3 regions of the Shigella dysenteriae genome follow, and region 3 is predicted to be linked to each of the others. Evidence: predicted binding sites of a transcription regulator. Region 3 holds the regulator's gene; each other region holds the start of a gene.

Evidence for each region. Region 3 encodes LexA, which represses DNA repair genes until DNA is damaged. Its sites were predicted from a motif close to TNCTGTATGTACATACAGNA; they were not measured.
Region 1: the regulator LexA is predicted to act here: its motif matches at 1,463-1,482, upstream of HUZ68_RS24775 (DinI-like family protein).
Region 2: the regulator LexA is predicted to act here: its motif matches at 1,777-1,796, upstream of sbmC (DNA gyrase inhibitor SbmC).

The regions. Positions count from the first base shown of each region.
Region 1 covers NZ_CP055056.1:96,808-101,491, forward strand. The annotation lists gene HUZ68_RS24765 (hypothetical protein) at 1-180, opposite strand, end outside; gene HUZ68_RS24770 (DUF1281 domain-containing protein) at 184-1,110, opposite strand; gene HUZ68_RS24775 (DinI-like family protein) at 1,504-1,752, shown strand; gene umuD (translesion error-prone DNA polymerase V autoproteolytic subunit) at 1,749-2,186, shown strand; partial or broken gene HUZ68_RS24785 (Y-family DNA polymerase) at 2,186-3,456, shown strand; gene HUZ68_RS24790 (plasmid partitioning/stability family protein) at 3,461-3,853, opposite strand; gene parM (plasmid segregation protein ParM domain-containing protein) at 3,858-4,684, opposite strand, start outside.
Region 2 covers NZ_CP055055.1:2,903,301-2,907,984, forward strand. The annotation lists gene HUZ68_RS14050 (FUSC family protein) at 32-1,090, opposite strand; gene sbmC (DNA gyrase inhibitor SbmC) at 1,289-1,762, opposite strand; gene dacD (serine-type D-Ala-D-Ala carboxypeptidase DacD) at 1,881-3,047, opposite strand; gene sbcB (exodeoxyribonuclease I) at 3,256-4,683, shown strand.
Region 3 covers NZ_CP055055.1:189,957-194,640, forward strand. The annotation lists gene plsB (glycerol-3-phosphate 1-O-acyltransferase PlsB) at 1-1,485, opposite strand, end outside; gene dgkA (diacylglycerol kinase) at 1,656-2,024, shown strand; gene lexA (transcriptional repressor LexA) at 2,134-2,742, shown strand; gene dinF (MATE family efflux transporter DinF) at 2,815-4,140, shown strand; gene HUZ68_RS00900 (CsbD family protein) at 4,256-4,465, shown strand; gene zur (zinc uptake transcriptional repressor Zur) at 4,507-4,684, opposite strand, start outside.

The DNA of each region.
Region 1 (4,684 bases), on a different replicon from region 3:
CACTGTCACCGACGCCAGCCAGGAGCGGTAAAAGCGCCCGTCCCGTGCCCGGCCGGACACGGGACACTGACCACAGGCAGCGTTCCTGCCGCGCCGCGTCAGCCGGCGCAGTAAAAAGAGGAGCACGGCGACATCCTTTGTCGGAAAAGAAACGGGCGGTTGCCCGCCCGTCTCCGTCATACTTCATCCGCCATAATGCGCCACCTTGTCGACTATCCACGCAGGTCCGGTGACTTCCGGCAGCTCATCGTCATCTGTCGGGGAAGACCATTCAAGTTCCCCCCACAGCACATCAACGAGCTCTCCACGCTCATACAACTGCCAGCCACAGAAATTGCAGCCTTGTTCGGCGTACCAGTGCTCCAGCGTGCAGCTGAAACGGCGGCTTAATTCTGCAACAACGTCGCTTTCCGGCTGACACCACGGCGTGTCGAAATCCACCTGAATGAAGTTTTCTCCCTGACTGCTGATATTCAGGTCATACCCACAAGGCCACTTCACGCCATACCGTTCGGTATACCAGTGATATGCAGAAGGAACACCGTTCAGAACACCACCGTTAAAGCCATTCACTTCAACATCCAGGCGGGTCGGCAGAACCGTCAGCAGGTCAAACGGCATGGTTTTTTCCGGCAGCACGTTGTCACACAGACGGTTCCACCACACCGATACATCCTCGTTACCCCAGATGTCACACCAGTCACCTCTTTTTGCGGTGAAATGCACAGTGATGATTTCCCTGACATCATCCGGTAATCCTTCCCAGCGACGCTGTCCAGTACCGCTCTGCAGCCAGAGTTTATGCAGCATCAGGCAGTTTTGCTCATCCAGCAGTACACCGTCCTGCAGGTATGTCAGCCAGCGGGTGAACGCGATATTCTCCGGCGATACAACGCCACGCCCGGCAGCCGTCAGTCCGGGGCATGGTTCAAACCGCACATCTTCAGTGGTCTGCAGAAGTCCGGCACTTCCGGCCAGAAACAGCTGAATACCTTCATTTGTGGCGCGGCGATAAAGCGGTGTGACTGCACCGCTGGCCAGTCGTTTAATCTCAGCAATCTGTGCCGGTTCACCAGAAAAATGCATACGATTTGAGCACCAGTTTGGCATGGGAATTCTCCTCTCACATGCGGCCTCTATCAGGCCGTGCCGCACCTGTAACCGGGCGACCGCATACGAATGCAGGTGCGGCCCCGAAGCCGCAGCGCGTGGAGGAGGAACGACGAAACGTGACCGGGTGAGGAGGCCGGCGACAGCGACACACTTGCATCGGATGCAGCCCGGTTAACGTGCCGGCACGGCCTGGGTAACCAGGTATTTTATTCACAGAACCGTGCGCAAAATGCTGTGGATAAGCTGGACACAGCAGTCCACAGCAGGCATACAGCCACACCCTCAGAGAATTGAGCGTTTTTTAGTCACAATAATGACATTTGACTGTGTGTGGATTCAGTTATTAGAATACTGTATATACATACAGCAATAGAAAAGGGAGATGAGAACATGATCCGCATTGAAATTCTTTTCGACCGCCAGAGCACAAAAAACCTCAAATCAGGCACACTTCAGGCGCTACAGAATGAAATCGAACAACGTCTGAAACCACACTCCCCGGAAATCTGGCTGCGTATAGACCAGGGCAGCGCCCCGTCTGTATCTGTCACAGGAGCCCGCAACGACAAGGATAAAGAACGTATCATGTCTCTGCTGGAAGAAATCTGGCAGGACGACAGCTGGCTGCCTGCAGCATGAGTACCGTTTATCACCGTCCGGCTGACCCTTCAGGCGATGACAGTTACGTGCGACCGTTGTTTGCCGATCGTTGCCAGGCCGGTTTTCCTTCGCCTGCCACTGATTATGCTGAGCAGGAACTGGATCTGAACAGCTATTGCATCAGCAGACCTGCAGCCACCTTCTTTCTGCGCGCCAGCGGTGAATCGATGAACCAGGCTGGCGTGCAGAATGGTGATCTGCTGGTAGTGGACAGGGCCGAGAAACCACAACACGGGGACATCGTTATCGCTGAGATCGACGGTGAGTTCACCGTCAAACGACTGCTGTTGCGCCCACGCCCGGCACTGGAGCCGGTTTCAGACAGCCCGGAATTTCGCACACTGTATCCGGAAAACATCTGTATTTTTGGTGTTGTCACTCACGTGATACACAGGACGCGGGAGTTACGCTGATGTTTGCACTGGCTGATATCAACAGTTTCTACGCCTCATGTGAAAAAGTTTTCCGCCCGGACCTTCGCAACGAACCGGTCATCGTACTCAGCAATAACGATGGCTGTGTGATCGCGCGCAGCCGGAGGCAAAAGCCCTTGGCATCAGAATGGGGCAGCCCTGGTTTCAGGTGAGACAGATGCGCCTGGAGAAGAAAATACATGTATTTTCCAGCAATTATGCGCTGTACCACAGCATGAGCCAACGGGTCATGGCTGTTCTGGAGTCGCTTTCTCCCGCAGTTGAGCCCTACTCAATTGATGAAATGTTCATTGATTTGCGGGGGATAAATCATTGCATCTCTCCGGAGGTTTTTGGTCATCAGCTCAGGGAACAGGTAAAGAGCTGGACAGGACTCACCATGGGGGTGGGCATTGCGCCTACAAAAACGCTGGCTAAAAGTGCACAGTGGGCAACAAAGCAATGGCCACAGTTTTCCGGTGTGGTCGCGCTGGAGGCAGAAAACCGTAATCGGATCTTGAAGCTACTGGGGCTGCAGCCAGTTGGTGAGGTCTGGGGAGTAGGACGCAGACTGACGGAAAAGCTGAATGCGCTGGGTATTAACACAGCACTGCAGCTGGCGCAGGCTAACACGGCATTCATCCGGAAAAACTTCAGCGTCATTCTTGAGCGTACGGTACGCGAACTCAACGGCGAGTCCTGCATATCCCTGGAAGAAGCACCACCGGCAAAACAGCAGATTGTCTGTAGTCGCAGTTTTGGTGAACGAATCACAGACAAAGATGCCATGCACCAGGCTGTTGTTCAGTATGCAGAGCGGGCCGCAGAGAAACTACGTGGGGAGCGTCAGTATTGCCGGCAGGTGACGACATTTGTACGGACATCCCCCTTTGCAGTAAAAGAACCCTGTTACAGCAATGCCGCTGTGGAAAAGCTTCCATTACCCACACAGGACAGCCGGGACATTATTGCCGCAGCATGCAGAGCGTTAAACCATGTCTGGCGTGAAGGGTACCGCTATATGAAGGCAGGAGTCATGCTGGCTGATTTCACACCATCGGGTATAGCGCAGCCGGGATTATTTGATGAGATCCAGCCCCGTAAAAACAGCGAAAAGTTAATGAAAACACTCGATGAACTGAACCAGTCTGGAAAAGGGAAAGTGTGGTTTGCGGGGCGAGGAACCGCCCCTGAATGGCAAATGAAACGGGAAATGCTCTCGCCTTCGTATACAACACAATGGACTGAGATCCCCATTGCTTCATTCTGATATATCAGAATAATTTTTGCATTTTAAGGCGCACATCATTCATTGCCTCCTGCACCGAATCAGTAGCAGAAGGAGGCATTTTTTCAGCAGATTGCAAAGCACCGAGTTCAGTCAACACAGCTCTGATATCGGCCTGAGAAGGCTTCCATCCTGTCGTCTGACTGAGTAAGGTTACAACCTGATCTGCTGAAAACTCCTCGCTCAAAATGGCAGTCAGCAATACAGGCAGGCGAGGATCAAGTTGGTGTAACGCCATTCCAGAAATAAATGCATTCCGGAACAGCTCACCACGCTCAGAACGCGGAACGGACTCTATCGCTTCCAAAGCTTGAAAGTCTGCAGCTTTTTCCGGATGCAGATAAAGTGTGAATTTTTTCCTTTTCCGTTCATCGTCCACAATATTACTCCTCTTTGAAAGCCGCGATAGCTTCAACCAGTGCTGTCTGTGGCGACTCCATCATCACTACTTTTTGCCCAAGATGGTGCCATGCCGTTTTTATCGAATCATAGATCAACGGGGCCCCACCACCGACAACATAAACACGATTCACATGATGAAAATCACCGAGCTCATTGACTACTTGCTCCCCCAGACTGGCAATAGCCCCCTCAATGGTATTAAGGACCAGATCAGTTTTTGTTTCGTCATTTATAACCTGCCGAACAAAGTCCGGGTCATTACGACGTTTAATCAATTCATCTGCAACGAGGAAACTGGTATCACTGGATGCCATGCGCAATGCACTCATTGCAGCTTTCGTAACTGAAGACACACCAATGCCAGAATTACCATGAATGGCACTTACAGAGTCAAATTGACCAACGATAACACCAACATCAAGCGTAGTGCCGCCAATATCAACTACCAGCGATTTTTCGAACTGACCAACTTTATCCATGACCAGACGAGAAAACACAGCTGGCAATGATTCAGGCATCACATCAACGTGTTCAATGGTGAAAACATCGCCTTTATTAAGACGAATCGGCCTCATTAAATTCTCAATTTTACGCTGAATGTTGAGTTCATTTTTTTGACACTCTTTCGTGTAGAACTCACTGATAGGCAAAGTCACAGTCAATGATACAGGCTGAGGCGCTAATCCACTATTCAGTAAAGCGTGATGCACAGCTAACAGGTTAACATCCGTATATTGATACTCAATATGAGTCGTAAGAATAGATTGGTTGCTAACTTCATCATACGTGTATTTTTTACCATCCAGTT
Region 2 (4,684 bases), 2.4 Mb from region 3:
GCAGCAGCAAGATGATTCTGAAGTTCAGGAATTATTTGCGCAAGGCCCGGCAAATCAAATTCGATAGCAACTCAAGCTGATGTGCCGTTTCCATGTTCAGCCACACATAACCATAGATTGGTGTTTCCACAACCTTCAGGTCATGGTGGTTATTGAGCAACTGACGCAGCTCTTCCACAGCATCGTTCAATTTTTCCGTATTGGCAAAAACCGGCTGCGGATTACCTTCGTACAGCGCATGAACAAGGCTCAGCAGTATTTGCTGCATCATGTGCTGGGTATCACGAAGTTTTTGTGCGTTCAATAACACGAAATGGCTGGGGCGCGTGGCCCAGTACGCATTGATTTGCAACTCCAGCATACAAACCAGATTGCGATTAATGGTCTGGATACCTTCATATATCGATTTTGGAATACGAGTTTCTTTGCTGGCGGGCGCAATCAGCCCACGCATTTTCACGGCATCGGTCAAGAGTTTTTGTAGATGGCTTTCCAGACGTGGGCGTTCGAGTAAGTTCGGTGAGAATGCAGATTGATAGACCCGATTATACTCGGTCAGACTTTTCGCCAGTTGAATGCGCCAGTGGATGAACGCCCGTTGTGGCCAGATACCGGTAAACAACATTGCCAGTAAAGAGCCGAGGATCACATCGCCGCTTCGCCATAACGCCGTATCAATTTCACCTGTCGGGGAACCAACAACAATTGCCAGCGTCACCCCAATCAGTAAACCTTGATACGGTTTCTTGCCCAGCGCCAGCCAACCGCAAAGGAACATGGCCGCCGCGCACCAGACTAACATCAGCGGTAACGAGATTAACTCCAGTTGCAGAGCGATAAGACCTAAAATCGAACCCAACACCGTACCGCCAATACGCTCAAAGGCGCGAGGGACAACGTTACCCCAGAACGAGATTGGCCCCATAATCACCACCATGGTGACCAGCGGCCAGGTGCTTTCCGGGATAGTAAACAGGCGGATAATGAGAAAAGTGAGCAGGAATGCCAGCGCGACCCGAGTACCATGCACAATGCGGTAATGGCGGTATACCCGGATTTCAAACGGGCTTAATGACTTATCGGCACGCACGCAGAAACTCCGTAATGAAGATTAAAAGCGCTCATAACTCATCTGTCGGCCAGAAGGCGCGCCTCTGAATTATCCGACGGACAAACCGGGAACAGTGTAATTTCCCGGCAGGAGCGAAAAAATTGAAAGGCGCATCTTACTCTTTTCGCTTTCAAAAAAAAGAGTGGTCATCGCGTTAACACACCGCCCTGAGATGAATTAGTGATGTTTTGGCTGCACCGCAACATACATTTCGATATCCCAGTACCCATCTTCCGCGCCATTGTTCAAATAAACCTCGAAACAGGGCTTTGGTAACATTTCATAAGCACTGTCCTGCAAGAGGCTATTAAAGAACTGATACCAGGGTTTAGCAAAATCATCACCGACTACACGAGCTACCGCCACCGCATACTGACCACCTGAAATTTCTGTCAAAATGACGCCCTCACTGTTTTCGGGGAGCGTAAAGTAACCCGGCACCGTCACGACGGTGTCGCAGCGTAATTTTTCGGCGGGTGTTTCATCTGGATTGTCGTAATAGACAGCAACCCATTCCTTCGGCACAATATTTTTACTATCTACCCACATCATCAACTGCTCAAAACCTTTCTTTACCGTCTGTTCCCACGGGCCAACGAGATGGAAACCTGCAACGGTACGTTTCTCTTCCTGCTTAATCTCGTAGTTCATGACGCCTCCATTAACACTGTTTTTATATACAGTATAGTTGCAAAATTAAAACCACAAGGAATGAGTGTTGATTATGCGAGCAGACTCGCACTCCTGCCAGTCTGCTGCAAAAGAAAGGTCAGGCCTTATGGTGGAAATAATCACTCAGGCGGGAAAACATGCCGCCTTCCCCGACAGATTCCAGGGTAACCAGCGGCCAGTGCGCCACCTGTTTATCACGGTCGTAAAGTTCAATTTCCCCTACCCGCTGATGGGCGCTAATTGGCGCGGTGAGTTCTTTACCATCAAGGGTATATTTGGCTTTGATATGTGGAATTTCGGCTTTCGGTAGCACCATCCAGAACTCTTGGTCCGTTCCCAGGTCGATATTTTCTTTATCGCCATACCAGATGCGTTCCGTTCCGACCTTTTTCCCACGGTGCAAAATTTGCACCGTAGTAAAGTTTTGTTGCCCCCAACGCAGTAATTTTCTTGCCTCTTCCTCACGACCTTTTGCACTGTCAGCCCCCATTACCACTGCAATGAGACGACGCTGCCCATCTACAGCCGAAGCAATGAGATTAAACCCGGCACCAGAAGTATGACCCGTTTTCAGGCCGTCAATATTCATGGTTTTATCCCACAACAACCCGTTACGGTTTTGCTGGGTGATACCGTTCCAGGTGAGACTTTTCTCACTGTACATATGATAAAACTCGGGCTCGCCGTGGATGATAGCGCGAGAAAGCACAGCTAAATCATAAGCCGAGCTATGCTGACCTGGCGCATCCAGGCCATGCACTGTTTCAAAATGCGTATCCTTGAGATGCAGCTTCTCGGCATAGTTGTTCATCATTTCAACAAACTGCCGTTGCCCACCGGCAATATAGTCAGCCAGTGCAACACAAGCGTCATTTCCGGAATCCACAATTAAACCACGGCTTAAATCACGTACCGATACGCGATCGCCCTCTTTCAAAAACATCAGTGAAGAACCGACAAACACCGGATTATCTTTCGCCCACGCATCGCGCCCCACGGTGACAATATCGTCTGGCGTAATGCGATGACTATCGATAGCGCGATCCACGACATAACCCGTCATCAGCTTTGTCAGGCTGGCGGGATTGCGCTGTTGATGCTCATTACCCGCGGTGAGGATCTGACCGGTGGTGTAATCCATCAGTACCCAGGACCCGGCATGAATCTCAGGAGGCTGAGGTGAAAAAGGAATGTTTTCCGCCGCAAAACCAGACGATAAGTTAAAAACGAACAAAGAAGCAGCAATAATAAGACGGCGTTTCAACAGCAAACCCTCAGGAGTTTCAAATAGCTGTTCTTTTTACGGAAATACTTATGAACTGGCTGGAATAAAGTGCAAGAAAATGTGACTACCCTCTCATTTTTATCTGACATGATCTGTTGCCACTCGCTGCCAAATTGTCGCGCTAAAGCTGATTAGCACGGTGATATTTGATACTCTGGCAGACAGCAGAAATAACGGATTTAACCTAATGATGAATGACTGTAAGCAACAATCTACCTTTTTGTTTCACGATTACGAAACCTTTGGCACGCACCCCGCGTTAGATCGCCCTGCACAGTTCGCAGCCATTCGCACCGATAGCGAATTCAATGTCATCGGCGAACCCGAAGTCTTTTACTGCAAGCCTGCGGATGACTATTTACCCCAGCCTGGAGCAGTATTAATTACCGGTATTACCCCGCAGGAAGCACGGGCGAAAGGAGAAAACGAAGCCGCGTTTGCCGCCCGTATTCACTCGCTTTTTACCGTACCGAAGACCTGTATTCTGGGCTATAACAATGTGCGTTTCGACGACGAAGTCACACGCAACATTTTTTATCGTAATTTCTACGATCCTTACGCCTGGAGCTGGCAGCATGATAACTCGCGCTGGGATTTACTTGATGTTATGCGTGCCTGTTATGCGCTGCGCCCGGAAGGAATAAACTGGCCTGAAAATGATGACGGTCTACCGAGCTTTCGCCTTGAGCATTTAACCAAAGCTAATGGTATTGAACATAGCAACGCCCACGATGCGATGGCTGATGTGTACGCCACTATTGCGATGGCAAAGCTGGTAAAAACGAGTCAGCCACGCCTGTTTGATTATCTCTTTACCCATCGTAATAAACACAAACTGATGGCGTTGATTGATGTTCCGCAGATGAAACCCCTGGTTCACGTTTCCGGAATGTTTGGGGCATGGCGCGGCAATACCAGCTGGGTGGCACCGCTGGCGTGGCATCCTGAAAATCGCAATGCCGTAATTATGGTGGATTTGGCAGGAGACATTTCGCCATTACTGGAACTGGATAGCGACACATTGCGCGAGCGTTTATATACCGCAAAAACCGATCTTGGCGATAACGCCGCCGTTCCGGTTAAGCTGGTGCATATCAATAAATGTCCGGTGCTGGCCCAGGCGAATACGCTACGCCCGGAAGATGCCGACCGACTGGGAATTAATCGTCAGCATTGCCTCGATAACCTGAAAATTCTGCGTGAAAATCCGCAAGTGCGCGAAAAAGTGGTGGCGATATTCGCGGAAGCCGAACCGTTTACGCCTTCAGATAACGTGGATGCACAGCTTTATAACGGCTTTTTCAGTGACGCCGATCGTGCAGCAATGAAAATTGTGCTGGAAACCGAGCCGCGTAATTTACCGGCACTGGATATCACTTTTGTCGATAAACGGATTGAAAAGCTGTTGTTCAATTATCGGGCGCGCAACTTCCCGGGGTCGCTGGATTATGCCGAGCAGCAACGCTGGCTGGAGCACCGCCGCCAGGTATTCACACCCGAGTTTTTACAAGGCTATGCAGAAGAGATTCAGATGCTGGCGCAGCAGTATGCCGACGATAAAGAAAAAGTGGCGCTGTTAAAAGCGCTTTGGCAGTACGCGGAAGAGATCGTCTAGT
Region 3 (4,684 bases):
CGCTTCGATGGGATCGATAGATTCACGCCAGTCTGGTACGTGCTGGTTAAGGTAGGTCATCAACGGCATTGGTTCACCGAAGTTGACGTAACCCTGACCGAGATTACGCAGCTTGCTTAAACCGCGCAGCATCTGCGGCAGGCTCTCTTTCTCTTTCGTCGCACCGCGCAGTTCTTTGGCGTAAGTACCCACTTCCATGACGTGCTCATAACCGATATAGATCGGAATCAGCGTAATCGGACGCGTGCCGCCACGCAGCATCGCCTGAATGGTCATCGACAGCGTACCGGTTTTCGGATCCAGCAAACGCCCCGTACGGGAACGACCGCCTTCCACGAAGTACTCGACGGAATAACCACGGCTGAACAGTTCGCCGAGATACTCACGGAAAACGGTGGAATAGAGCTTATTGCCTTTAAACGTACGGCGAATAAAGAACGCCCCCAGACGGCGGAAAATCGGCCCGGCAGGCCAGAAGTTCAGGTTGATCCCGGCGGCGATATGCGGCGGCACCAGCCCCTGGTGATACAGCACGTAAGAAAGCAGCAGGTAGTCCATGTGGCTGCGGTGGCAAGGCACATATACCAGCTCATGACCGTCGTGGGCCAGCTGGCGAACGCGCTCGGCGTTATGGACGTTGATGCCCTGGTAAAGGCGGTTCCAGGTGAAGCCCAGAATACGGTCAGTCAGGCGGATCATCTCGTAAGAGAAATTCGCCGCAATCTCTTCCATCAGCGCAATCGCGTTCTGCTGCGCTTTTTCATGGGAGATTTTTTTGCTGCGCGCTTCATCTTCTACCGCTTTGGCAATGGCGCGGGAGGCGAGCAGCTTATTAAACAGATCCTGACGAGCAGGCAGACGTGGACCCACGGCAGCCAGACGTTGACGGGCAAAGTGCATACGCGCCACGCGCGCCAGTTTCTGCGCGATAGTTTTATCCGTGCCGTGTTCATCCGCCATACGGCGCAGCGAAACTGACGGCGAGAAACGCACAAAACTGTCGCGACCGAGCCACAGTACAGCGAAAAATTTCTGTACGCCGTTAAGCATACGCAGCGGCGGGTTCACTTCGCCTTTTTCACGCCCTGGCGCGCGACCAAACATCACCGATACTGGCACCATCTGCACATCCAGATTTGGGTTGCTACGGTGCAAATCGAGATAGTCGTGGAACAGCTTAATAGACTCTTCTTTCGGCGTGTAATAGGTGAATACACGCGGCCCGCCGTGAATGAACACATAGCGCGGCAGTAGCGTGCCGTCGATTTCCAGCGGCTCTAACGGGTCAGGCAGGTCATGTGCCAGACACTGGGCGCGCAACGTCAGCAAGTCTGCTTTCGAGTTGTACGGTAAAACGTACATAATTGGACGAGAGGTATCCAGCCCCAGTTCCGGGGCAGGATCTGCCGGAATAGACTTGCTTTTTACCAGGATGCTTAATGGTAAATTCAGTAATTTGTAGTAAATTCGTGGCCAGCCGGACATAAACGATGTAAAGCCTCTGGTTAATAATGCAAATGCGCGGCAAGGATAGCAGAAAGTCATGGGAAATTCTGTGGTATCCGCTCATGTTTCGCGCGGCGTTACGCAAACCCGAATCATCGGATTTAACGGTACACTGATATTGACGCTCATAATGTAAAAAGGTTCTTTCAATGGCCAATAATACCACTGGATTCACCCGAATAATCAAAGCTGCTGGCTATTCCTGGAAAGGTTTACGCGCTGCATGGATCAACGAAGCGGCATTCCGTCAGGAAGGCGTAGCGGTATTGTTGGCGGTGGTCATCGCCTGCTGGCTGGATGTGGACGCAATTACCCGCGTGCTGCTTATCAGCTCCGTGATGCTGGTGATGATTGTGGAAATCCTCAATAGCGCCATCGAAGCAGTGGTTGACCGAATTGGCTCTGAATACCATGAGCTTTCCGGACGCGCTAAAGATATGGGATCCGCCGCGGTGCTGATTGCGATTATCGTCGCCGTGATTACCTGGTGCATCCTGTTATGGTCGCATTTTGGATAACCCTTCCAGATTTCGATAAATCTCTGGTTTATTGTGCAGTTTATGGTTCCAAAATCGCCTTTTGCTGTATATACTCACAGCATAACTGTATATACACCCAGGGGGCGGAATGAAAGCGTTAACGGCCAGGCAACAAGAGGTGTTTGATCTCATCCGTGATCACATCAGCCAGACAGGTATGCCGCCGACGCGTGCGGAAATCGCGCAGCGTTTGGGGTTCCGTTCCCCAAACGCGGCTGAAGAACATCTGAAGGCGCTGGCACGCAAAGGCGTAATTGAAATTGTTTCCGGCGCATCACGCGGGATTCGTCTGTTGCAGGAAGAGGAAGAAGGGTTGCCACTGGTAGGTCGTGTGGCTGCCGGTGAACCGCTTCTGGCGCAACAGCATATTGAAGGTCATTATCAGGTCGATCCTTCCTTGTTCAAGCCGAATGCTGATTTCCTGCTGCGCGTCAGCGGGATGTCGATGAAAGATATCGGCATTATGGATGGCGACTTGCTGGCAGTGCATAAAACTCAGGATGTACGTAACGGTCAGGTCGTTGTCGCACGTATTGATGACGAAGTTACCGTTAAGCGCCTGAAAAAACAGGGCAATAAAGTCGAACTGTTGCCAGAAAATAGCGAGTTTAAACCAATTGTCGTTGACCTTCGTCAGCAGAGCTTCACCATTGAAGGGCTGGCGGTTGGCGTTATTCGCAACGGCGACTGGCTGTAACATATCTCTGAGACCGCGATGCCGCCTGGCGTCGCGGTTTGTTTTTCATCTCTCTTCATCAGGCTTGTCTGCATGGCATTCCTCACTTCATCTGATAAAGCACTCTGGCATCTCGCCTTACCCATGATTTTCTCCAATATCACCGTTCCGTTGCTGGGACTGGTCGATACGGCGGTAATTGGTCATCTTGATAGCCCGGTTTATTTGGGCGGCGTGGCGGTTGGTGCAACGGCGACCAGCTTTCTCTTTATGCTGTTGCTGTTTTTACGCATGAGCACCACCGGGCTGACTGCGCAGGCTTATGGTGCCAAAAATCCTCAGGCATTAGCCCGTGCGCTGGTGCAACCGTTGCTGTTGGCGTTGGGGGCTGGGGCGTTAATTGCGCTGTTGCGTACGCCGATTATCGATCTGGCGCTGCATATTGTTGGCGGTAGTGAAGCGGTCCTGGAACAGGCGCGGCGCTTTCTTGAAATCCGCTGGTTAAGCGCTCCGGCGTCGCTGGCGAATCTGGTATTACTCGGTTGGTTACTCGGCGTGCAATATGCCCGTGCGCCAGTAATTTTGTTAGTGGTCGGCAATATCCTCAACATTGTGCTGGATGTCTGGCTGGTGATGGGGCTGCATATGAACGTGCAGGGCGCGGCGCTGGCGACGGTTATTGCGGAATATGCAACATTGCTGATTGGTCTGCTAATGGTGCGTAAAATCCTCAAACTACGCGGAATTTCCGGCGAAATGCTGAAAACTGCCTGGCGAGGAAACTTCCGTCGCTTGCTGGCGCTTAACCGCGATATCATGCTGCGTTCGCTGTTGTTGCAACTCTGTTTCGGCGCGATCACCGTACTTGGCGCGCGACTGGGGAGTGACATTATCGCTGTTAACGCGGTTCTGATGACGCTACTCACCTTTACCGCCTATGCGCTGGACGGTTTTGCCTACGCGGTTGAAGCGCACTCCGGTCAGGCGTACGGTGCGCGCGACGGTAGCCAGTTGCTGGATGTCTGGCGGGCAGCGTGCCGCCAGTCGGGGATCGTAGCGTTGCTGTTTTCGGTGGTCTATTTGCTGGCAGGGGAACACATCATTGCGTTGCTGACGTCGTTAACCCAGATTCAGCAGCTGGCCGACCGCTATCTTATCTGGCAGGTGATTTTGCCGTTGGTTGGCGTCTGGTGTTATCTGCTGGACGGCATGTTTATAGGCGCAACGCGTGCCGCCGAAATGCGTAACAGTATGGCGGTGGCCGCCGCAGGTTTTGCGCTGACGCTCCTTACGCTGCCGTGGCTGGGCAATCATGGTTTGTGGCTGGCGTTAACCGTCTTTCTGGCGTTGCGCGGGCTTTCTCTGGCGGCTATCTGGCGGCGTCACTGGCGCAATGGTACCTGGTTTGCCGCAACGTGACGGTTAAAAATTCTGAATAAATAATCCTAAGCCAAATTGCTGACTACACTTAATCTCACGTTCAGAAGAAAAGTGAACGTACTCTCATTCACAACCTAACGATGAGGTCTTGATTATGAATAAAGATGAAGCCGGCGGTAACTGGAAACAGTTTAAAGGTAAAGTGAAAGAGCAATGGGGCAAACTGACCGATGATGATATGACGATCATTGAAGGTAAACGTGATCAACTGGTCGGTAAAATCCAGGAACGTTATGGTTATCAGAAAGATCAGGCAGAAAAAGAGGTCGTGGATTGGGAAACCCGCAATGAATATCGCTGGTAATTAATCCCTCCTGCCCGACGTGTACAAGGATGTACGCCCTCTTAACGCGGTTTCTTTTTCACCTGCACAGAGTGATCATGCTGGCACTGTTCAGGATGACGACACGCTTCCACTTCCACGCATGCCGCACAGAGCCCATGTGCTTCAATCACATTATGCCGCAGGGCAAACCCCATTTTTGCCGCCAGCGTATGCATGATGTCTTCCACGCCTTCTGCA